DNA from 2 places in the Stenotrophomonas sp. YJH_SMC_29 genome. Region 1 is predicted to be linked to the other one. Evidence: riboswitches for the same ligand, from Rfam matches in the RefSeq annotation. Region 1 holds a riboswitch; the other holds the start of a gene.
The links. A riboswitch is a leader RNA that binds a small molecule or an ion and turns the genes downstream of it on or off. The one in region 1 is predicted to bind glycine.
Positions count from the first base shown of each region.

Region 2: it holds a riboswitch for glycine, as region 1 does, so the genes downstream of both, gcvP (aminomethyl-transferring glycine dehydrogenase) here and AC5P9I_RS15845 (trimeric intracellular cation channel family protein) in region 1, are expected to answer to the same signal.

Region 1 is NZ_JCAFUK010000015.1:37,422-48,799, forward strand. Features, by position in the region: gene AC5P9I_RS15815 (glutathione S-transferase family protein) at 1-14, opposite strand, end outside; gene AC5P9I_RS15820 (NYN domain-containing protein) at 126-905, opposite strand; gene AC5P9I_RS15825 (NAD(P)/FAD-dependent oxidoreductase) at 1,029-2,309, shown strand; gene AC5P9I_RS15830 (hypothetical protein) at 2,408-2,863, opposite strand; gene AC5P9I_RS15835 (nuclear transport factor 2 family protein) at 2,867-3,298, opposite strand; gene AC5P9I_RS15840 (GIY-YIG nuclease family protein) at 3,370-3,645, opposite strand; glycine riboswitch at 3,686-3,775, shown strand; glycine riboswitch at 3,789-3,892, shown strand; gene AC5P9I_RS15845 (trimeric intracellular cation channel family protein) at 3,977-4,594, shown strand; gene AC5P9I_RS15850 (hypothetical protein) at 4,591-4,713, shown strand; gene AC5P9I_RS15855 (3-deoxy-7-phosphoheptulonate synthase) at 4,779-5,852, opposite strand; gene AC5P9I_RS15860 (hypothetical protein) at 6,148-6,405, opposite strand; gene AC5P9I_RS15865 (DNA alkylation repair protein) at 6,583-7,323, opposite strand; gene AC5P9I_RS15870 (MarR family winged helix-turn-helix transcriptional regulator) at 7,320-7,820, opposite strand; gene AC5P9I_RS15875 (sensor histidine kinase) at 7,893-9,191, opposite strand; gene AC5P9I_RS15880 (response regulator) at 9,224-9,931, opposite strand; gene AC5P9I_RS15885 (pepsin/retropepsin-like aspartic protease family protein) at 10,039-10,962, shown strand; gene AC5P9I_RS15890 (serine hydrolase domain-containing protein) at 11,030-11,378, shown strand, end outside.
Region 2 is NZ_JCAFUK010000001.1:554,926-566,303, forward strand. Features, by position in the region: gene AC5P9I_RS02665 (phosphatase PAP2 family protein) at 1-92, shown strand, start outside; gene AC5P9I_RS02670 (phosphoethanolamine transferase) at 89-1,738, shown strand; gene AC5P9I_RS02675 (M2 family metallopeptidase) at 2,427-4,391, shown strand; gene AC5P9I_RS02680 (hypothetical protein) at 4,863-5,255, opposite strand; gene AC5P9I_RS02685 (siderophore-interacting protein) at 5,338-6,234, opposite strand; gene AC5P9I_RS02690 (multidrug effflux MFS transporter) at 6,376-7,602, opposite strand; glycine riboswitch at 7,903-8,005, shown strand; gene gcvP (aminomethyl-transferring glycine dehydrogenase) at 8,068-10,935, shown strand; gene AC5P9I_RS02700 (VOC family protein) at 11,023-11,378, opposite strand, start outside.

The DNA of each region.
Region 1 (11,378 bases):
CAGATCTTCAACATGCGGGTTTTCCTTGCTGGCAATGCGAGCGGCAACGATACGCCTGATCGGTGGGTGATGTGCGTGCCGGGTGCGGGATCTGGCATCTGCAGCATGCCGGCCAGCGGCCGGCACTACCGGTTCTTTTTCGGCAGCGCGCGTACGTAGGACGACTTGCCATCCTTCTTCAGCTCGAACAGGCCGATGGCCGCCAGCAGGTCGCTGAGCTTGCCGTAGCCATAATTGCGCGGATCGAACGAGGCCTGGTTGCCGATCTGGCTGCCGACCGGCCCCAGGTGCGACCAGCCATCCTCGCCCTCGGCCGCAGACACCGCGCGGCGCAGCATCTTCACCAGCCGCGTGTCGCTGCGCATCTCCGCGCCGCTTTTGCGCGGGCGTGCATCGTCATTGGCGACGGGCTCGTTGGATGCCTGTTCGCTCGATGCCTGCTCGGCATCCGGCACACTGGCGTGGGTCTGGCCCAGCGCTTCCAGGTAGGTGAACTTCGAGCATGCGTTGACGAAGGGTTCGGGCGTTTTCTTTTCGCCGAAGCCATACACCTTCACGCCATCGGTCAGCAGGCGCATCACCATCGGGGTGAAATCGGCATCGCTGGAGACGATGGCGAAGCCATCAAGGTTGCGCGCGTACAGCAGGTCCATGGCATCGATCACCATCGCCATATCCGAGGCATTCTTGCCCTTGCTGTAGGCGAACTGCTGGATGGGGCGGATCGCATACTCATGCAGTACCGCTTCCCACCCCTTCAGTCGCGGGCTTTTCCAGTTGCCATAGGCGCGGCGCACATTGGCCACGCCGTAGCGCGCGACTTCGGCCAGGACCTCGTCGATCTTCGAGGCCGGCGCGTTGTCGGCGTCGATCAACAGGGCGATGCGCTTTTCCGGTTCGCTCATGGGCTCCTCACGGGCCGTTGCCTGAACCCGAGTATCGCCGATCCGGGCGGTCGCTGACGTGACAGGTGGCCGCCGTGCGAAGATGCCAGGCGCTTCCCCCAATGCCCCCACTGGAGTGAGTCGATGAGTCGCGAGCGCGTTCCCCACCTGGTCGTTGTCGGCGGCGGTTTTGCCGGTCTCTGGGCCACCCGTGCCTTGGCCCGCGAACGCATACGCATCACCCTGGTCGACCGCCGCAACCATCACCTGTTCCAGCCGCTGCTGTACCAGGTGGCCACCGCCGGCCTGTCCGCACCGGATATCGCTGCACCCCTGCGCCACATCCTCGGCCACCAGCGCAATGTGGAAGTCCGCCTCGGCGAAGTGGTGGCCATCGACAAGCAGGCCCGGCAGATCCGCATGGCCGATGGCAGCACGCTGGACTACGACAGCCTGCTGCTGGCCACCGGCGCCACCCACGCCTACTTCGGCAACGATCAGTGGGCCGACGATGCGCCCGGGCTGAAGACGCTGGACGATGCCATCGCACTGCGCCGCAAGCTGCTGCTGGCATTCGAGCGTGCCGAGGCCGAACCGGACCCTGCAAGGAAGGCGGCGTGGTTGAGTTTCGCCATCGTCGGCGGCGGCCCGACCGGTGTGGAACTGGCCGGCACCCTGGCCGAGATTGCACGCCACACGCTGCGCAATGAGTTCCGTCATATCGATCCGGCCAGTGCCAAGGTGCGGCTGGTGGAGGCCGGCCCACGCGTGCTGTCCTCGTTCCCGGAAGTGCTGTCGCTGAAGGCGCGCCGGCAGCTGGAAAAGCTGGGCGTGGAAGTGCTGACCGGGACCCCGGTGAGCAACATCGACAGCCAGGGTTTCACGCTCGGTGACCAGTTCGTGCCGGCGCGCACCGTGGTCTGGGCCGCCGGCGTGGCGGCGTCACCGCTGGCGCGCACGCTGGACGTGCCGCTGGATCGCGCCGGGCGCGTGCCGGTACAACCGGACCTGACCCTGCCCGATCACCCGGAGCTGTTCGTGGCCGGCGATCTGGCCGCACTGAGCCAGGCCGACGGCAAGCCGGTTCCCGGCGTGGCGCCCGCCGCCAAGCAGATGGGCAAGTACGTGGCCGAGGTGGTCCGCGCACGCCTGCACGGCACGCCCGCACCCGGCCCGTTCAAGTACGCCGACTACGGCAACCTGGCCACCATCGGCCGCATGGCCGCGATCGTGCACCTGGGACGGCTGCAACTGTCCGGCGTGCTGGCCTGGTGGTTCTGGCTGGCCGCGCACGTGTTCTTCCTGATCGGCTTCCGCAACCGCATCGTGGTGCTGCTGAACTGGGCCGTGGCGTACTGGAGCTACCAGCGCAGTGCGCGCATCATCTTCGGTGATGACCAGGAAGACCGTCGCCCCCGACGGTAGTGCCGGCCGCTGGCCGGCTGCGGCGCGGTCGGTTCCCTTTCCGCAGGAAAGGGCACTGACCCCGTCAACACCCTCCACGCATGGCGTGGCTCTAGGCTCTACTTGCTCATCGGGCCACCGGGGACCCGCCGTTTCGACCAGGTCCGGCAGAAATCCTCCTTTCTCGCAGTATCGGCAATCTGCGCGGTACTCCAATGCCGGGTGATCCAGATCGTCAATGCGGTACTGCTGAGATGCCAGCGCAGCATGCCGCGCTGTGGTTGCCGCCACAGGTGGCGCCGGGCAATCCAGAAGGCCTCCCGCTCCACTTCAGGCACCTTCTTCTTCATTCCGTCCTTGTCGAAGAACTGGGCAGTGAAGTGCCAGGGATTCATCGGCTGGTATCCCGCCCGTGGTTCACCGCTGCATGCGGCCACACCACTGGGCACGCGGTCCGCCGGCTTCGGCCGACCATCCACCAGCGCCAGCCCGAGCAGATACAGCAGGCCAGGCAGAAGCGCGACACCCGCGACCAGGACGACGACGGAGATCCATGCGTTGCCGGCGGCACGCATCGCTCACTGCGCCTTCGGTTTCGGGTACCACAGCGCGTTGACGATGACCCAGCGCTGGCCGAAGCGCCCCATGTGGAAGTAGTCGACGAACCACGGGGTTTCCAGCCGCGCCGAGGCCGCGTTGCCGGTCACGTCCAGCACCGTGCAGCGGCGATCCCATTGATCCTTCGGGGTCTTCAACGCGCCCTGCTTCGTCAACGAGACCAGTTCTTCCTTCGACATCCGGCGCAGGCCCAGGCGTTCGTCGGGTGTATCGCCGAGGACCGCGCGCTTGGCCAGGTCCGGATGCAAGGAGTGGGCGACCCGCTGCGGGTTGGCCTCCAGCTGGCCATCGACGTAGTCGTGGCAGGTGGCTTCGATGGCCGCGAGGGTGGCCGGGTCGGCGGCAGGGCTCGTTGCTGCGGAAAGAGCGAACAGCAGGGCGATCGTCGACATCCGGGTCTCCAACTCTGGGCGCGGGGCGATCATCGCATGGGCCGGGTAGCCCATCCACGCAGGGCGTGGATCTACAGAAGCGTCTCGACCGGTTCCTGCAGCCAGGCCAGCTTGCGCTCGCGGGGCTGCTGCTTGAGCTGCCACTCGGCGCGTGAGGCGGCGGCCCGGTCCGGGTACTCGCGCACGGCCAGCACGCGCAGCGGTGGCCGGGCCCGGGTATAGCGTGCGCCCTTGCCGGCCTGGTGGGCGGCGAAACGCGCGTCCACGTCGGTGCTGATGCCGGCGTAATAGCTGCCATCGCGGCATTCGAGCAGGTACAGGAACCACGGGCGGAGGGACGGGGCCATGCCCGGATTATGCCGTGCTGCACTGCAGCGGATATACTGGCGCCCGAATGCAGGAGAGAGGCGCCGCGCTGGCGCCCGCCGAAGGCGCAGGCTCCCATGATCGCTCAGGCCGGTGGGCTGGAATCCCACCAACCATGCATTCGACTCGCCGAGCTGGAGAGAGGTCACCGGGCACGCCCGGGACGATCCGCCGAAGGGGCACGCGGCCCATGCCGCTGAACTCTCAGGCAAAAGGACAGCGGGAGCGGCACCGGTCATCGTCATCCCGTCATTGCGCAGGCAGTGGCGGTCGTCGCGCATGGCCGGCCCCACCGCGCCCGGAGTCTGTCCCATGCTGCTGTCCATCATCTACCTGATTGCCATTTCCGCCGAAGCCATGACCGGCGCACTGTCCGCCGGCCGCCGCCGCATGGACCTGTTCGGCGTGGTCATGATCGCCTGCGTCACCGCCCTCGGTGGTGGATCCCTGCGCGACATCCTGCTCGGCCACTACCCGCTGGGCTGGGTGAAGCATCCGGAGTACCTGGGCTTCACCGTATGCGCGGCGCTGATCGCCACCTGGGTCGCACGCTGGATGCACCACTTCCGCCGCACGTTCCTGGTGCTCGACGGACTGGGCCTGATCGCCTTCACCCTGATCGGCTGCTCGATCGCGCGCGAAGCCGGCCATGCGATGCCGATCGTGCTGATCGCCGGCATGCTGACCGGCGCGTTCGGCGGCGTGCTGCGCGACATCCTCTGCAACGAGGTGCCGCTGATCTTCCAGAAGGAGCTGTACGCGATCATCGCGCTGCTGACCGGCGCGGCGTACCTGTTGCTGCTGCACTGGGGCGTGGCCGACGCCACCGCGATCCTGTGCTGCCTGGGCGGCGGCTTCGCGCTGCGCCTGCTGGCCATCCACTACCGCTGGGAAATGCCGAAGTTCGTGTACCACGACGAAGTGCATTGAGGATCGTGTTCGCCGGGACCCGCACCACCCCGGCGATGGACCTGGCGCTGTCGCTCATGCGCAGCGCCAGGCGCATCACCGGTGCAGACGGGCCGGTCTCCAACTCCGACCGGCCCTGATCGCGGCCGCACCCCCGCAGGCGCTGGCCGCCATCCACACACGTGCCGCACTCAAGCGGCTTCCATCAGGCGGCTTCGGACACCTTCACTTCACGACGGGCGCGCACGGCCGCAGCCAGCCGCTCCAGCACCGTCACCGTGGTATCCCAGTCGATGCAGCCATCGGTGATGCTCTGCCCGTAGACCAGCGGCTGGCCTTCCACCAGTTCCTGGCGGCCACCGATCAGATGGCTCTCGATCATCACGCCGACGATGCGCTGTTCGCCCTCTTCCAGCTGAGCGGCGATGTCGTCGATCACCTTCGGCTGGTTTTCCGGGTTCTTCAGGCTGTTGGCATGGCTGGCATCGATCATCAGCCGGGTCGGCAGCTTGGCCTTGGCCAGCACCTGGCAGGCCTCGCCGACGCTGCCTGCGTCATAGTTCGGCTGCTTGCCGCCGCGCAGGATCACGTGGCAATCCGGGTTGCCGGTGGTCGACACGATGGCGGTGCCGCCCTGCTTGGTGACCGACAGGAAGTGATGCGGATTGGACGCCGCCCCCACCGCGTCAGCGGCGATCTTGACGTTGCCATCGGTGCCGTTCTTGAAGCCGACCGGGCACGACAGCCCCGAGGCAAGCTCACGATGCACCTGGCTTTCGGTGGTACGCGCGCCGATCGCGCCCCACGCCACCAGGTCGGCGATGTACTGCGGCGAGATCACGTCGAGGAACTCGACACCGGCCGGCAGGCCGAGCTTGTTGATGTCGCGCAGCAGGCCTCGGGCGATGCGCAGGCCCTTGTCGATCCTGAAGCTGCCGTCCAGGTCCGGATCATTGATCAGACCCTTCCAGCCCACCGTGGTGCGCGGCTTCTCGAAGTAGACGCGCATGACGATTTCCAGTTCGCCGGCCAGTGCATCGCGCAGCGGCTTGAGGCGCTGGGCGTACTCGATGGCGGCGTTGGGATCATGGATCGAGCACGGGCCCACCACCACGGCCAGGCGGTCGTCACGGCCGTGCAGGATCTGGTGCAGGGCCGCGCGCGAGGCGCTGACGGTGTCGGAAGCTTCATCGTCACAGGGCAGCATCGCCAGCAGCTGGGCGGGCGGTGTCAGCGGTTCGATGGTGCGGATACGCAGGTCGTCGGTGTGCGGGGGCATTGGGGGAGATCTCCGGAACGTTGGGGGTCCCCAGCGTGGCGACATGAAAAAAGCCGCCAGGTTCGCTGGCGGCTTTCGGGAATGCGTCTGAAGCTTTCTTCAGGGTGAGCGCAGTCCTTCCTCCGCCAGTGGCTTCGGAAAGTAATACCAGTAAAAGCGGGTAGCGGCTGCGTTCATGGGATCTATTGATAGCACAGCTTTTGCGCAGTGCAAAATGTTTCATCCGCAACTGGGGACGTGGTTCAGCGAGGTGGGCTCCAGCGCTGCCTCCGTGGCGGCAGCCACGCAACGTCGGTCATTTGCCATGCACTTCCACGTCCAGCAGCAGGCCTTCGTGGATGTCCGCCCAGCGATCCAGGACGCGGTCCAGCTCCTGCCTGGCCTCGTCCAGCTGCTCGGGGTTGAGCAGGGAGCGCGTTGTATAGAGATCGGAGACCAACCGCCGCAGGGTCGCTTCCGGGATGGCCACCGACGGCCCTTCCAGCCCCGGCAACTGCAATGCCGGGCTGTCGCCAAGCGGGCCGAACAGCGTGACCTGGAGCGTGCTCTGCATGATCAACTCCCCTGCGGATGGACATGGGCAATGCCCTGTTTACCGCGTCCGGGTGACCGGCGCATGTGCCATGCGCGTCCGGGGTGCAGGCGGGGGTGGCGGTATAGCGCTCGATGAAGGTGTGCGACATGCTGCTTCTTCCTTGAAGGTCCGGGGGGTGCCGGCCAGCGGCCGGCACTACCGGAGCGAGCGCAGTGCACGCTTGCGGATGTAGGCATTGGCGTCGCTGTGGTGTTCGTACTGCCAGCGCGCGCACAACGCACGCAGCCACTGCGGCTGCGTCTTGCCGGCGTCGTTGAGCCAGTTGCCCACGGAGTCCTGCACGTAGCGCTCCGGGTCGTTGGCCAGCGCTTCCAGCAGCGGCAATGCATGTTCCGGGTGCCGCTTGAGCAGCGCGATATGCGTGGCCCACACGCCGCGCGGGCGCAGCGCTTCGCAGGCGAAGCGGCGCAGGTACGGCGATGCTTCCTGCGTCCATGGCTGCAGGTACGCCAGCGCCTGCAGGGGTGCGGCAACAATGTCGGCACGCAGCGCCAGCCACGCCCATTCGCGCACGCCGAAGTGCGGGTCGTCAGCCAGCGGACGCATCGCCTGCAGCTTGGCCGGCAGCGTCGCGCCGGCATCGCTGCCGATCAGGTAGCAGGCCCAGCCGCGCACCGTGTCTGAGACATGCGCCTGCCAACGCGCAGGATCCCCCTGCCCGGCTTCGTGCAGCAACCGCGCCGCCAGCGCCATGCGCTGGGTGATGCCCTTGCCTGAGGCATCGCGCATGCATTGCAGCGCTTCCGGCTCAAGGGCAGGCGCCACCACCTGCAGCAGCGCGGCGAAATCCACGGCCAGGCATTCGGCCAGATGGGTGGCAGCGGCGCTGCCACTGTTGAGTGCACGCAGCCTTTGCGCAGGAACGGGCGTGCTCATGCTGCGGATTCCCGCCCAGCGTCCGTGTGCTGCCAGACCTTGTGCAGCAGCTGCGACAACTGCTGCTGTTCACCCGCGTCCAGGCCGTTGAACAGGCCGCTGATCCAGTGCGTGTGCTGCTCGAACAGCGATTCGGCCAAGCGCTTTCCCGGTGCAGTCAACACGATCTGCACACGGCGGCCATCCCCGTCATCGCTGCGACGCTGCAGCAGGCCTTCACGCTGCAGGCCATCGAGCAGGCCGCTGATGGTGGCGCGGGTCACCCCGGCATGCTCGGCCAGCAGGTGCGGCGGCAGTGCGCCACCGGCCCCGTGCAACAGGAACAGCACGATGAAGCGGCCCTCGCTGAGCCCATGCGGTGCCAGCCGCGCGGCGCAGTCGCGATCGATCGACGAGGACAACGAGAGCAGCTGGAAGCACAGGTGCAGCGGCGCGATGTTGGCGTGGCCGCGTCGCTGCGCTTCTGCCAGAAGAGCGCGGTGCTTGGCTTCGATCATCTGGCGTCCGCATGTGGTTAGGTGCCTAACTATATTGCAGGATGGCTGAGCCAGGCAAATCGGATGTGAATTTCAGCCAGTGCTTCCCAGCAGCAGGCGTGCGATCAGCCCACCGCCCTCACGGTGCAGCAGCTGCAGTTGGCCGGCATGTCGCCTGGCCACGTTGGCGGCCACGGCCAGCCCCAGCCCGGCCCCGCCGGTGGTGCGGCTGCGCGAGCTCTCGCTGCGCTGGAAGGGTTGCAGCAGGCGTGCGCGGTCGGCCTCGGCGATGCCGGGGCCACGGTCCATCACATCCAGCTGCACGTCCTGGCCGGCCAGGGCCACCTGCAGCTCCACGGCCCCCGCGTAGCGCGCGGCGTTGTCGATGAGATTGTCGACCGCGCGCCGCAGCAGCAGTGCATCGCCGTACCACGGCAACGTGTCCGGGCCCTGCAGCACGATGTCCACCCCGCGCAGCAGCGCCGCCTGCACGCAGTCCTCGAGCAGGGCCGCCAGATCCAGCGCGCGCATCTGCGGCGGCTGCAGTTCGCCACGTGCGTAGTCGAGCACCTGCTCGATCATCGCGTCCATGCGCTCGATGTCCGCCACCATCCGCGCCGCCTGGGGCGCGGGCGCGAACTCGGCGCGCAGGCGCAGACCGGTCAGGGGTGTGCGCAGGTCGTGCGCCACTGCTGCCAGCATGTGGGTCATCTCCTGCGCCTGCGCGCGCAGGCGTTGGCGACCGGTGCTGATCGCGGCGGCCAGCACCTGTACTTCGCGTGGGCCATCATCGGGCAACGGCACTTCGGCCTGCAGGTCGGCACGCGCACTGGCTTCGGCCAGGCGGCGCAGCGGCCGCCCCAGCCGTATCGACGCCCATGCCGCCAGCGGCGCCAGCAACACCGCGCCGCCCAACAGCGCGAGCATCACCTGCCGGCGCCAGGCGGCCAGATCGCTGTGATCGCTGCCGACCACCTGCCAACGTCCATCGGCCTGGCGCACGCCCAGTTCGAACGGCGGCCACTGCATGGCGGTCAATACCGCCGACTGCGCCTTCAGTACACCGGCCCGAGCGGTCGCATCGAGCACCGCGCCGCCCTCGATGACCTGCACGTCGGGCGCCTTGCCCTGCCCGCTCCAGACCCAGCGCACGTCCTTCGCCGGCAGTCCCATCTGCAACGCCGCCAACTGCGTGAGCCAGCCGCTGGCGCTGCCCTGCGGGGGCCCGTCCTGGCGGGCCAGATGCAGGCCCAGCGGCGCGGCCTCCCGTTCGCCGCGCAGCACCTGCATGGCCTGGTCCAGCCGCATCGGCGGTGGCGCGGGACGGGGCATCCAGCCGACCACCGCCACGCTGACCAGGGTCGCCAGCAGCAAGCTGGCCAGGGCCAGCATCGCGATCCAGCGTGCAGTGGACCACCGGCCGCTCACAGCACCTGTACCGCGGCATCGAAGCGGTAGCCTTCACCGCGCGAGGTCTGCACCAGGGCTTCGGCACCCGGCGCGGCCTGCCCCAGCTTGCGGCGCAGCCGGCTGACCGCCAGGTCGACTGCGCGATCGACCGTGTCGCTGGATTCGCCGCGGCTGAGCTGCAGCAGCTGCTCGCGGCCGAGCACCCGCCCGGGCCGCTCGGCCAGCGCCAGCAGCAGGCTGAATTCACCGCGGCTGAGCACCAGTTCGCTTCCATCCGGCGCCAGCAGGCGCCGTTGTTCGGGCAGCAGCCGCCAACCGGCAAACCGCAGCTCGCTGGGCACCTGGGCGCGCAGCTTGTGCTGGCGACGCAGCAACGCGCGCACCCGCGCCAGCAGCTCACGGGGATCGAACGGCTTGGCCAGGTAGTCATCGGCGCCCATCTCCAGGCCGATGACCCGATCGGGTGCGCTGCCCATCGCAGACAGCATCAGGATCGGAATGGCCCGCGCCTGCAACCGCCGGCAGACCGAAAGCCCATCTTCGCCGGGCATCATCCAGTCCAGGATGATCACGTCCGGGCGTTCGACCTGCAGCAGCACGTCCAGCGCAGTGGCGTCCGCCGCCACGCGCACCTGGTAGCCGTGCAGCAGCAGGCAATCGGCGATGGCGTCGCGGATGCTGGCGTCGTCATCGACGACGATGACACGGGCAGAAGTACTCATGCAGACAGTATCGGGCAGGTCTGTATCAGGACGGTATCAACACTGATATTCCTGCGATACGCCGCAGCGCGCCAATGGTCGCCCCATGATCACTGCGGAGCCTTCCCTTGCGCCTCATCCTTCTCTCCCTGCTTGCTGCCGCGCTGCCCGCGTGGGCATCCGACGCCCCCGAGCACGTCCTGCCGATGTGGATGCAGGGCGGCCACCCGGCGGTGGCCGTCTCGCTGGACGGACGCGCGGAACCGCTGCGCTTTGTGGTCGACAGTGCCGCCGGGGCAACCCTGGTCGATGCACGCGTGGTCCGGCGCTATGGCCTGGACGATGCGCAAGCGGCCGTGTCGCAGGCCCAGGGTGCCAGCGCGAACGCGGCCCGGCTGCAGCGCATGCGCAGCACGGCGTGGCAACTGGGAAGCTGGCAATTGAATGCCAGTGGCATGCAGGTCGATCTGTCCTCCCTGGCGAAAGACGATGACCCGGCGATCGACGGCTTGATCGGCAATGATCTGACCGGGCGCTGGGACACCCGCTGGGATTTCGGCCGCGAGCAGCTGGCGCTGTGGACGCCCGGGCGGTTGAACCTGGAGGGACCGGGCTGCCAGCCCAATGCACTGCCCGGGCGCAGCGCTGGCCTGCACCAGTTCGGCTTCATCATGCTGACGCTGGGCACGCCGGGCGTTGAGGCGGTCGCCGTGGTCGATACCGGCGCGGCACAGACCGTACTCAATGCCGAAGCCGCCCGCGCACTGGGGCTGCGCACCGACGGCAGCGATGCACGGGTGCGCCTGCGTGCAAAGGGCACCGAAGGCCTGGGTGGCGGTGCGCAGGCCACCTGGCTGTACACCCTGCCCGGCATGAACGGCGGCGGCTGGCAGCACCCTTCGATGGAGGTCCGGATCAGCGAACTGCCGGTGTTCAAGGCGATCGGCCTGGAGGCACGACCGGCGCTGATCCTCGGTGCCGATGCGATGCGCGGCGGCCAGGTGGACATCGGTGCGGGGGCGGCGCGGATCTGCCTGCGCCGGCCCGGCTGACCTCCGGCCCATGACGGTGGGACCTGGCTGGCGTAGCATCCGCCCGGTCCCGCCAGGAGTTCCACGCATGCGCCGTGCAGTCCTGATGTTGCTGACGCTGCTCCCGCTGGCCGTGCTGGCCGCGCCGCCTCCACTGCCCTCGCCCGCCCGCATCGATGCCGAAGCACAGCGCCTGATGCGGGCCGCCCATGCGCGCGGCATGGCACTGGCCGTGGTCGATGGCGGCAAGGTCGTGCATGTGGCCGCCTATGGTGAACGCAACGCCACGGGCGAGCCGTTGCGCACCGACACCGTGATGTACGCCGCGTCATTGACCAAGATGGCCTTTGGTCACCTGGTCGCGCAGTTGGCGCAGGACACGCCGATCCAGCTGGACGCCAGCATTGCCACCGCACTGGACAAACCGCTTCCGGCGT
Region 2 (11,378 bases), on a different contig from region 1:
GGCTGCTTTCGCTGGGCCTGTACCTGATCGTCAAACGCGTCCTGACACGCCGTCAGCTGGACCATCCCAACCGCCAGGAGGCAAACGCATGAGTGCATCGGTCCAACGCCCCGCCCGCCCGTCTGCGCTGGCGGGTCTTCGCCACTGGCGGCCACAGCTGTCCACCGAAGCACTGATCACGTTCACCAGCCTGTTCTTCGCGGTGGCCGGCAACGGCCTGTTCTGGCACAGCGCGATGGCCAGCCACCCGGGCAGCCTGCGCTACGCGCTGTCGCTGCTGCTGTTGCTGCTGGGTGCGCACGGCGTGCTGCTCGGCATCCTGGTCTGGCGCTGGAATGCCAAGGTGGTGATCAGCCTGCTGCTGCTGGTGACCGCGTTCGCCGCGCACTACATGGGCCGCTACCACATCTACCTGGATGCGGACATGCTGCGCAACGTGCTGGCGACCGACCCCAAGGAAAGCCGCGAGCTGATGACCGTGTCGCTGATATGGCCGGTACTGCTGCTGGCGGTGCTGCCGATGCTGGTGCTGTGGCGCGTGCAGCTGCGCCGGCGCAGCTGGGGCCGCAGCCTGCTGTGGCGGCTGGGCTTCCTTGCAGTAGCCGCAGTGACCGCCGTCGGCGGCGCGTTGATCTCGTTCCAGGATGTCTCGGCGCTGATGCGCAACCAGCGCGAAGTGCGTTACCTCGCCACGCCCGCCAATGTGCTGCTGGGCATGCCGCGTGCACTGCGTGGCGACAACCCGGTGCAGCGCGCACCGAAGTTGCCGATCGGAACCGATGCCAAGGCCACGCCGCGAGCGCCGGCCAGCAAGCCGCGCCTGCTGGTGATCGTCATGGGCGAAACCGTGCGCGCGCAGAACTGGGGACTCAATGGCGGCCGCAACACCACCCCGGAACTGGCGCAGGCCAGCGTGATCAATTTCCCGGACATGCATTCGTGTGGCACCAGCACCGAGGTTTCGCTGCCGTGCCTGTTCTCGCCGTGGGGGCGCCACGATTACGACGAGAAGAAGATCCGCGCACACCAGTCGCTGCTGCACGTGTTGAATCGCGCCGGCATCGCGCCGTTGTGGCGTGACAACCAGTCCGGCTGCAAGGGCGTGTGCGAGGGCCTGGACTTCCAGTCGCTGTCCGATGCCACCACGCCGGGCCTGTGCGCCGATGGGCGCTGCATGGACGAGATCCTGCTGCAGGACCTGGCCACCCAGGTACGGGCCAGGCCCGGCGACCGGGTGGTGGTGCTGCACCAGCTGGGCAACCACGGACCGGCCTACTTCGAGCGCTATCCGCCTGCATTCCGTCGCTTCACCCCGACCTGCGATACCCGTGACATCGGCCGCTGCTCGCGCGAAGAGATCACCAACAGCTACGACAATGCCGTGCTGTACACCGATCACTTCCTGACCAAGACCATCGGCACGCTGCAGGGCATGCAGGACTACGACACGGCGATGATCTACCTGTCCGACCATGGCGAGTCGCTGGGCGAGAAGGGCCTGTTCCTGCACGGCGTGCCCTACGCCATCGCCCCGGCCGAACAGACCCGGGTACCGATGACGATGTGGTTCTCCCCGGGTTTTGCCAGCAGCCGCGGGTTGGACCTGCAATGCGTGCGCAAGCGCTCGGCGGCCTATACCGACCACGACAACCTGTTCCCGTCGGTGCTGGGCCTGATGCAGGTGAAGACCTCGCTGTATGACCGCGACCGCGACGTGTTCGCCAGCTGCGAAGGTTGAGGGGTGTCCGGCAGGGCTTGCAGCCCTGCACCCGCGGTAGTGCCGGCCGCTGGCCGGCAGCCTCGACAGCAACAGCAGAAGCGGGTTTCCTGAGGGATGGCGGGGTGGGTCCGGTGGCGGGAGACGCCGTAAACCCATCCTTGGGGGCTTGGCCGCGGCATCCATGCCGCGGACACTCCCGCCACCGGACCCACCCCGCCTTCGACAGTTTTCCGCGATCTGTTGGACATGCCGATGGGGTCGGATCCGTTTTCCGTAGGAAAACGGATCCGACCCCATTTTGATTGTCGATATCTGACAGATGTGTCGATCAAGGTCGACACCTACCGACAGCACACGGAATCTGTCAGAGGCGGGGCGGTGTCGGAGTGCGGGGTGTCAGCCGCATGGGCCCGAGGCATGCCTCGGGCGGGTTGGGCAGGACGCCCAACCCCGGTCTTGCCGTGTGCGCAGGAAAGCGCACACGAGCAAGCGGCTGCCAAGCCTACACGGACGTACTTGCGGCGTCCCCGCACTCCGACACCGCCCCGCCAAACCAAGAATAGTCCGCTGTTGCTGTTGCTTCTGCCTTTGCCCTTGCCTGAAGGCCTCTGCGGGTGCCGGGCGCCGCCCGGCCGACTTCCGCCACTTGCGGTGGCAGCGGCTGCCCACTAGCCTTCGGCCGTCGTTCACCACCCAAGGATCGCCCGTGAAACACCGTCATCTCCTGCTGGCTTCGGCAATCGCCGTTGCCACGCTGGCCCTGGCTGCCTGCAAGAAGGAAGCTGCCCCAGGCACCGATACCGCCGGCAGCAGCGCCCCGGCCGGCGAAACCGCCGACCAGTTCGTGGCCCGCATCAATGCCGAGTTCAAGGCCGCCTACCCGGAGATGACCTCGGCGCAGTGGTTGTCCTCCACCTACATCAACAGTGATTCCGAGCGCATCGCGGCCAAGGCCAACGAGCGCTCGCTGACCCAGCTCAACAGCTGGATCGAACAGGCTGCGAAGTTCGACGGCCAGCCGATGAGCGAGGACAGCAAGCGCGCGATCCACCTGCTGAAGCTGATGTCCTCGATGCCGGCGCCGCGCGATCCGGCCAAGCTGGCCGAGCTGACCCAGATCGCCACCCGCATGGAAGGCAGCTACGGTGCGGGCAAGTACTGCACCGACGCCAACGATCCCAACTCCTGCCGCCAGCTGGGCGAGCTGGAGCAGGTGCTGGCGCGCAGCCGCGACTACGACAAGCAGCTCGACGCCTGGCAGGGCTGGCACAGCACCACCAAGGGCATGCGCGGCGACTACCAGAAGTTCGTCGGCCTGGTGAACGAAGGCGCCAAGGGCATGGGCTTCACCGATGCCGGCCAGATGTGGCGCAGTGGCTATGACATGCCGCCGGAGCAGATCGGCCCGGAAACCGATCGCCTGTGGGAACAGGTCAAGCCGATGTACGAGCAGCTGCACTGCTACGCGCGCGGCAAGCTGGACAAGACCTATGGCAAGGACAAGGCCGAAGTGGGCAACGGCCTGATCGCCGCGCACCTGCTGGGCAACATGTGGCAGCAGGACTGGTCGAACCTGTGGGACCAGCTGGAACCGTACCCCGGCGCCGGCAGCCTGGACATCACCGCGGCACTGGAAAAGCAGTACCAGACCAACCTGAGCGCGGCGCTGGCCAAGGCCGGCAAGGACGCCAACGTCGCCGCGCAGTACAAGGCGCAGCGCGAGGCCGAACTGCGTACCGCCAGGCAGATGACCGAACGCGCGCAGGACTTCTACGTGTCGCTGGGCATGCCGTCGCTGCCGCAGTCGTACTGGGAGCGCACCCAGTTCATCAAGCCCGATGACCGCGACGTGGTCTGCCACGCCAGCGCCTGGGACATGAACATGGAAGGCGACGTGCGCACCAAGATGTGCATCAAGCCGAACGAAGAGAACTTCACCACCATCTACCATGAGCTGGGCCACATCTATTACGACCTGGCCTACAACCCGCTGCCGCCGCTGTTCCAGGGCGGTGCCAACGATGGCTTCCACGAAGCGATCGGCGACACCATCGTGCTGGCGATGACGCCCAAGTACCTCAGCTCGATCGGCCTGGTCGATGCGCCGACCGAAAGCCGCGAAGCGGTCATCAACAACCAGATGCGCATGGCGCTGTCGGGCGTGTCGTTCCTGCCGTTCGGGCTGATGATCGACCGCTGGCGCTGGGGCGTGTTCGATGGCTCGATCACCGCCGACAACTACAACAAGGCGTGGTGGGACCTGAAGGCCAAGTACCAGGGCGTGGCCCCGGCCAGCACCCGTGGCGAAGAATTCTTCGACCCGGGCGCGAAGTACCACGTGCCGGGCAACACCCCCTACACCCGCTACTTCCTGGCGCGCATCCTGCAGTTCCAGTTCTACAAGGGCCTGTGCGATGCGGCCGGCTACAAGGGCCCGCTGCATGAGTGCACCTTCTACGGCAACAAGGAAGCCGGCCAGAAGTACTGGGCGATGCTGAGCAAGGGTGCCAGCCAGCCGTGGCAGGCCACGCTGAAGGAGCTGACCGGCACCGACAAGCTCGATGCCGGCCCGATGATCGAGTACTTCACCCCGGTCAACGAGTGGCTCAAGCAGCAGAACGAAGGCCAGATGTGCGGCTGGCAGGCCAACGCGGCCCCGGCGGCGAAATGAGAAAAGGGGCGGGTCCGCGAGGATCCGCCTCTTCCTGGTCGTGCCGGCCGCTGGCCGGCAATTACGCGATGAAGACCCCGCGGGCAGCCGGCCAGCGGCCGGCTCTACCGGAACAGCGATCAAGCAAAGGCCAGATGTGCGGCTGGCAGGCCAACGCGGCCCCGGCGGCGAAATGAGAAAAGGGGCGGGTCCGCGAGGATCCGCCCCTTCCTGGTAGTGCCGGCCGCTGGCCGGCAACTGCACGGTGGAAATCCGTCTGGCAGCCGGCCAGCGGCCGGCTCTACCGGAACAGCGATCAAGCAAAGGCTAGGTGTGCGGCTGGCAGGCCAGCGCGGCCCCGGCGGCGAAATGAGAAAAGGGGCGGGTCCGCGAGGATCCGTCCCATTCTGGTAGTGCCGGCCGCTGGCCGGCAACTGCACGGTGGAAATCCGTCTGGCAGCCGGCCAGCGGCCGGCGCTATCCCAACCGCGATCAGCTGTCCTTCTTCGCGGCCATCGCCGCAGCCAGCTCCGCCTTGAACTCCTCGAACGTCTGGCCCTTCTCCTTCGCTTCGGCCTGCGCGGCATCACGCAGTGCATCGGAGTACATCAGGCGCACCGGCGTGCCATTGCGTTCGTGCAGTTCACCGGCCTGCATGATCAGCGCCAGGACCTGCGCGGCGGAGTCACTGTGGCCGGCGATACGGCCATCCATGCCCAGCACCCATTCGCCGTCGCGGCGCACGACACCGGCCAGCAGGGTGCGCTGCGCGTCGCGCAGTTCGGCATGCGGCTCCACCGGCGACGCCTGGGCGGCGGCCTTGTTGGCGGCCTGCTTTTCCTGGCGACGGCGCTGGTCGCGGCGGATCTTGGAGGTGGTGGACATCGTGCGGTACCGCGGCGAGGGGGGCGCAAGGATAACCCACCCCGCCGGCCAGGCCGTTTCACGCGGCCCCGGTTCGACACGGTCAATCCAGCACCCTGCCCTGCCGCCAGTAGCCCATGAAGGTGATCGCGCGGCGATCCAGCCCGCACGCGCGCAGCAGGTGGCGCCGGATCGCCATCACCGCCCCCGCCTCGCCCGCCACCCAGGCATACAGCGGACCGGCCACGCGGGAATCGGCCTGTTCCCAGAGGATCTGCGTATCGACGTCGATCTCCTCCAGCGCCTCCCCCGCTACCCCGCCGGGAGCGGCGGCCAGGCGCGCCTGGACCGCCTGCAGCAGCGGCTGTCCGTAGCTGGCCCGCCCGCGCGGCAGCCAGACCAGCTCGGCCGTGGCCGGTGCCTTCAGGCGCACCGCGTCGCCGGCCTGGGCCACTTCCAGCAGCGCCAGCGTGCGCGGCGGATCCACCCTGGCCGCCAGTTCCTCGAGGATGCCGGCCACCGCCGGTAGCGCGGTTTCATCGGCCACCAGCAGCACCTGGCCGACGCCGACCGGCGGTTTCCATTCCCAGCCCTCGCTGCTGTCGGCGCAGTCGGCGTCCGGGGCCAGCAGCAGCACCCGGTCGCCCGGGCGTGCGTGGATCGCCCAGCGCGACGCTGGCCCGGTCTCGCCGTGGAGGACGAAATCGACGTCGACCTCGCCCTGCTCGGCGCGCAACTGGCGCAGTGTGTAGGTGCGCATCGGTGGGCGCTGATCATCCGGCAGCGCCCGGTAGCGCCGGTACCAGTCCGCACCGCTGGGGACCTGCGGCACCCGCTGGCCAGGCAAGGGGAAGAACACCTTGATGCGCTGGTCCGGGCCTTCGGTCTTCATCCGCGCCACGTCGGCACCGGTGAACACCATGCGATCCAGGGAAGGGGAAAGAACGCGGCGCTCCTTCAGCGCCACCTCGAACAGGCGGTAGGTCTGCTGCGCAGCCATCGGGAAACCTCATGCAACGGCATCGGATCGGCTGGCTGTGGTGCATCCGCGCACCGGCTGGCTGGAGTGCCCAGCCTAGCCCGGTGATTTCCCGTCGCAAGCGTTGCGGGCGCCACCGCCCGCCCTACCCCTGCGTGCTGCTCAATGGCCCGTGCAGGCCGCCTGCGCCGCGCGTTCGCGCTGGTGTTCCCAGTACCAGAACACGAAGCCGGCGCCGAAGAACCCGGCCTGGCCCAACGCCAGGTGCAGCGGGCTGGCACTCAGCAGCGGCGACACCACGCCGGCCACCACGGTGCTGATCATCAGCTGCACGAACGCCTGCAGCGACGAGGCCAGGCCGCGCTGGTGCGGGTACATGTCCAGCACCGCCAGCGCCAGGATCGGGAAGATCAGCGCCATGCCCATGCCACCGAGGAAGATCGGCAGCACTGCCCACGGCAGCACGAACTGCGGCGACAGCGCCACGTAGCCGACGTTCAGCAGCACCGACAGCGCGCACAGGCCGAAGCCGATGGACACCTGCCGGGTGGGCGTGGTGTGCCCGGCCATGCGCCCGGAAAGGAACGAGCCGGTGGTCATGCCGCCGATGGTGGGAATGAACAGCCAGGCGAAGCCGCCCTCGCCCAGGTGCAGGTGCTGCATCACGAACACCGGCGCCGAGGAGATGTAGAGGAAGATGCCGCCGAAGCCGATGCTGCCAGCCAGCGCCAGGCGCAGGAAGCGTGGGTTGAAGCCGATGCGCACGTAGTCGCGCAGCAGCACGCGCGGCGACAGCGGCACACGTGCTGCAAGCGGATGGGTCTCCGGCAGGTAGCGTGCGGTGGCGACCAGCAGGACCAGCGAGAACACCACCAGGAACCAGAAAATCAGCGGCCAGCCCGCGCCACTGAGCAGGATCCAGCCGCCGATGATCGGCGCGATCGCCGGTGCGATGCCGAACAGCATCGATACCTGGCTCATCAAGCGCTGCGCATCGTGGCCATGGTAGAGATCGCGGATCACCGCGCGGCCGACGATCATGCCGACGCCCGCAGACAGGCCCTGCAGCGCGCGGAACGCCAGCAGCGTGGTCAGGTCGGTGGACAGCGCGCAGCCCACCGAGGCGCCGGCGAAGACTACCAGGCCGCCGAGGATCACCCGCTTGCGGCCCCACGCATCGGACAGCGGGCCGTGCGCCAGGCTCATCAGGCCGTAGAACAGCAGGTACACGCTGATGGTCTGCTGCACCGCCACCTCGTCCACCGCCAGGCGCTGCGCCAGCTGCGGGAAGGCCGGGAAGATGGTGTCGATCGAGAACGGGCCGAACATGGCCAGGCCGGCAAGCAGCAGGGCCATGCGGCGGGTGGAGGGAGCAGCAGCGGCGGTCATGATGAAGGCGTCCGGCAGGGCCATGCGTGGCACGCACGGCGGGCGCCGGTCCCCCTTCTGCAGGGACGGCGCCAGATGAATTCGGGTATCCAGCCATGATAGGTGGGGATTGCGCCCGATGCCATGCAGCGGTGCACAAAACGCATGGCCGGGCCATCGGCCATTCAGGCGCGGCGGCCGGCCCCGGAGGCGGCCGGCGGGCCCGCAACGGGCTATAATCGGCAGGCAACACGGTGGGAGAAGCGGAACACCGCTGCCGAAGGCGCAACGCCCGTAATCGCTCAGGCCCGATACCACCCGTAACAGAACTCTGGAGAGACCGGTTCGATCCGGCGCCGAAGGGGCACGAAGCCGCGGTTTTCCGCGCTTCCAAACTCTCAGGCAAAAGGACAGAGGGGCGCCCCGCAGACCGCCGACCGGCGGCTTGTGCCCGTGCGTGTGCCCTTTCCTGACGGATCCTTCGCCATGTCCCAGAACACCCCTTCCCTGCGTGAGCTCGAGCACCACAATGCGTTCGTCGAGCGCCACATCGGCCCCAACGATGCCGAGATCGCGCAGATGCTCGACGTCGTCGGCCACGCGTCGCTGGATGCGATGACCGATGCCATCGTGCCGGCCAAGATCAAGTCGCCGGCACCGCTGGCACTGCCCGAATCGATGACCGAAGTGCAGGCACTGGCGAAGATCCGTGCGATCGCCGACAAGAACACCGTGCTGCGCAGCTTCATCGGCCAGGGCTACTACGGTACCCACACGCCGAACGTGATCCTGCGCAACATCCTGGAAAACCCGGCCTGGTACACCGCCTACACCCCGTACCAGGCGGAAATCTCGCAGGGCCGCATGGAAGCGCTGATCAACTTCCAGACCCTGTGCGCCGACCTCACCGGCATGGAAATCGCCAACGCTTCGCTGCTGGACGAAGCGACCGCAGCGGCCGAAGCGATGACCCTGGCCAAGCGTTCCGCCAAGTCGAAGTCGGACACCTTCTTCGTGCACGATGCCGTGCACCCGCAGACCCTGGAACTGCTGCGCACCCGCGCCGAGCCCATGGGCATCGTGCTGCGCGTCGGCACCCCGGCCGAGGCACTGGAAGCAGAAGCCTTCGGCCTGCTGCTGCAGTACCCGGACACCTTCGGCCAGATCGGCGATTACAAGGCCCTGGTCGAGGCCGTGCACGCACGCGGCGGCCTGGTGGCCGTGGCCACCGACCTGCTGGCGCTGACCCTGCTGGCCGCACCCGGCGAATGGGGCGCGGACATCGTGGTCGGCAACAGCCAGCGTTTCGGCGTGCCGTTCGGCTTCGGCGGCCCGCACGCCGCGTTCATGGCCTGCCGTGACGCCTACAAGCGCTCGATGCCGGGCCGCCTGATCGGTGTCTCCATCGATGCCCAGGGCAACCCGGCCTATCGCCTGACCCTGCAGACCCGCGAGCAGCACATCCGCCGCGAGAAGGCCACCTCCAACATCTGTACCGCACAGGTCCTGCTGGCGGTGATGGCCTCGATGTATGCCGTCTACCACGGCCCGGAAGGCCTGACCCGCATCGCCCGCCGCACCCACCGCCTGGCCTCGATCCTGGCCGCGGCGCTGCGCAAGGCCGGCGTGCAGGTCGGTGGCGACTTCTTCGATACCCTGCACATCACCGGCGTGCATGCCGATGAGATCCACGCCAAGGCACGCGCCGCCGGTTACAACCTGCGCGCGATCGACAGCGACTCGGTCGGCATCAGCCTGGACGAGACCGCCACCCGCGCCGACGTGGTCGCGCTGGCCGCCGTGTTCGGCGCGCAGGCCGACATCGATGCGCTGGATGCCAGCACCGCCGACGCACTGCCGGCCGGCCTGCTGCGCCAGTCCGCGTTCCTGACCCATCCGGTGTTCAACACCCACCACAGCGAGCACGAACTGCTGCGCTACCTGCGTTCGCTGGCCGACAAGGACCTGGCGATGGACCGCACGATGATCCCGCTGGGCTCGTGCACGATGAAGCTCAACGCCACCGCCGAGATGATCCCGGTGACCTGGCCGGAGTTCTCGCAGATCCATCCGCTGGTGCCGGCCGACCAGGCGCTGGGCTACAAGGAACTGATCGACTCGCTGGAAGCGATGCTGGTCGAATGCACCGGCTACGATGCGGTCAGCCTGCAGCCGAACTCGGGTGCACAGGGTGAGTACGCCGGCCTGTTGGCGATCCGCGCCTACCACCGCTCGCGCGGCGAAGGCCATCGCGACATCTGCCTGATCCCGGACTCGGCGCACGGCACCAACCCCGCCTCGGCGCAGATGTGCGGCATGAAGGTCGTGGTGACCAAGACCGATGCCAACGGCAACGTCGATGTCGAAGACATCCGCCTCAACGCTGAGAAGTACAGCGACCGCCTGGCCGCGATCATGATGACCTACCCGTCCACGCACGGCGTGTTCGAGGAAGAGGTGGTCGAGATCTGCGAGATCATCCACAAGCACGGCGGCCAGGTGTACACCGACGGCGCCAACATGAACGCGCTGGTCGGCGTGGCCAAGCCGGGCAAGTGGGGTTCGGACGTATCGCACCTGAACCTGCACAAGACCTTCTGCATCCCGCACGGCGGTGGCGGCCCGGGCGTCGGCCCGTGCGCGGTCAAGGAGCACCTGGCGCCGTTCCTGCCGGGCAAGCTGGGTGACAACGGTCCGGTCGGCATGGTCAGCGCGGCCAGCTTCGGCAGCGCCTCGATCCTGCCGATCAGCTGGATGTACATCGCGATGATGGGCCGCGAAGGCCTGCGCAAGGCCACCCAGGTCGCGCAGCTCAACGCCAACTACATCGCCAAGCGCCTGGCGCCGCACTTCAAGACGCTGTACACCGGCCGCAACGGCCTGGTGGCCCACGAGTGCATCCTCGACGTGCGCCCGCTGGAGAAGACCAGCGGCATCGGCGCCGAGGACGTGGCCAAGCGCCTGATCGACTTCGGCTTCCACGCCCCCACCCTGAGCTTCCCGGTGGCGGGCACGCTGATGGTCGAACCGACCGAGAGCGAGTCGCTGCACGAACTGGATCGTTTCGTCGACGCGATGATCCAGATCCGCGAGGAAATCACCGCGATCGAAGACGGCCGGCTGGACCGCGAGGACAATCCGCTGAAGAACGCGCCGCACACTGCCACCGCGGTGACCGCCAGCGAGTGGACCCACGCCTATCCGCGCGAGCTGGCCGCCTTCCCGCTGGCCAGCCTGAAGCAGAGCAAGTACTGGCCGCCGGTGGCGCGCGTGGACAACGTGTACGGCGACAAGAACGTGATGTGCGCCTGCATCCCGGTCGATGCCTACAAGGATGATGAAGTCGAGGCGTGATTCCCCGCTGCATCGGATGACAAAACGGCCCGCGAAAGCGGGCCGTTCTCATAAGGGCGTGTGGGCCAAGGTCCACACCCACAATAATCACGGGTCCGGCATCTGCCCCAGGCTCAACTGCCACGATACGCCGAAGCGGTCCTGCACCCAGCCGTAGCGGTTGCTGAAATCGTACTCGCCCACCGGCATCAGCCAGTGCCCGCCCTCGCCCAGCACGCGTGCCGCGCGCTCGAACTGTTCGGCACCGGAACACTCGACGAACAGCGAGATCGACGGCGAGAAGGTGAAATCGTGCACGTCCAGGCTGTCGAAGCACAGGTAGTGGGTACCGCCGAGCAGGAAGATGGCCTGGCGGACCTGGCCGGACACGCCAGCGCCGGCACCGTCAGGATGGCGCTGCAGGGCCAGCAGGCGGAAATCGGCAAAGGCTTCGGCGTACAGGG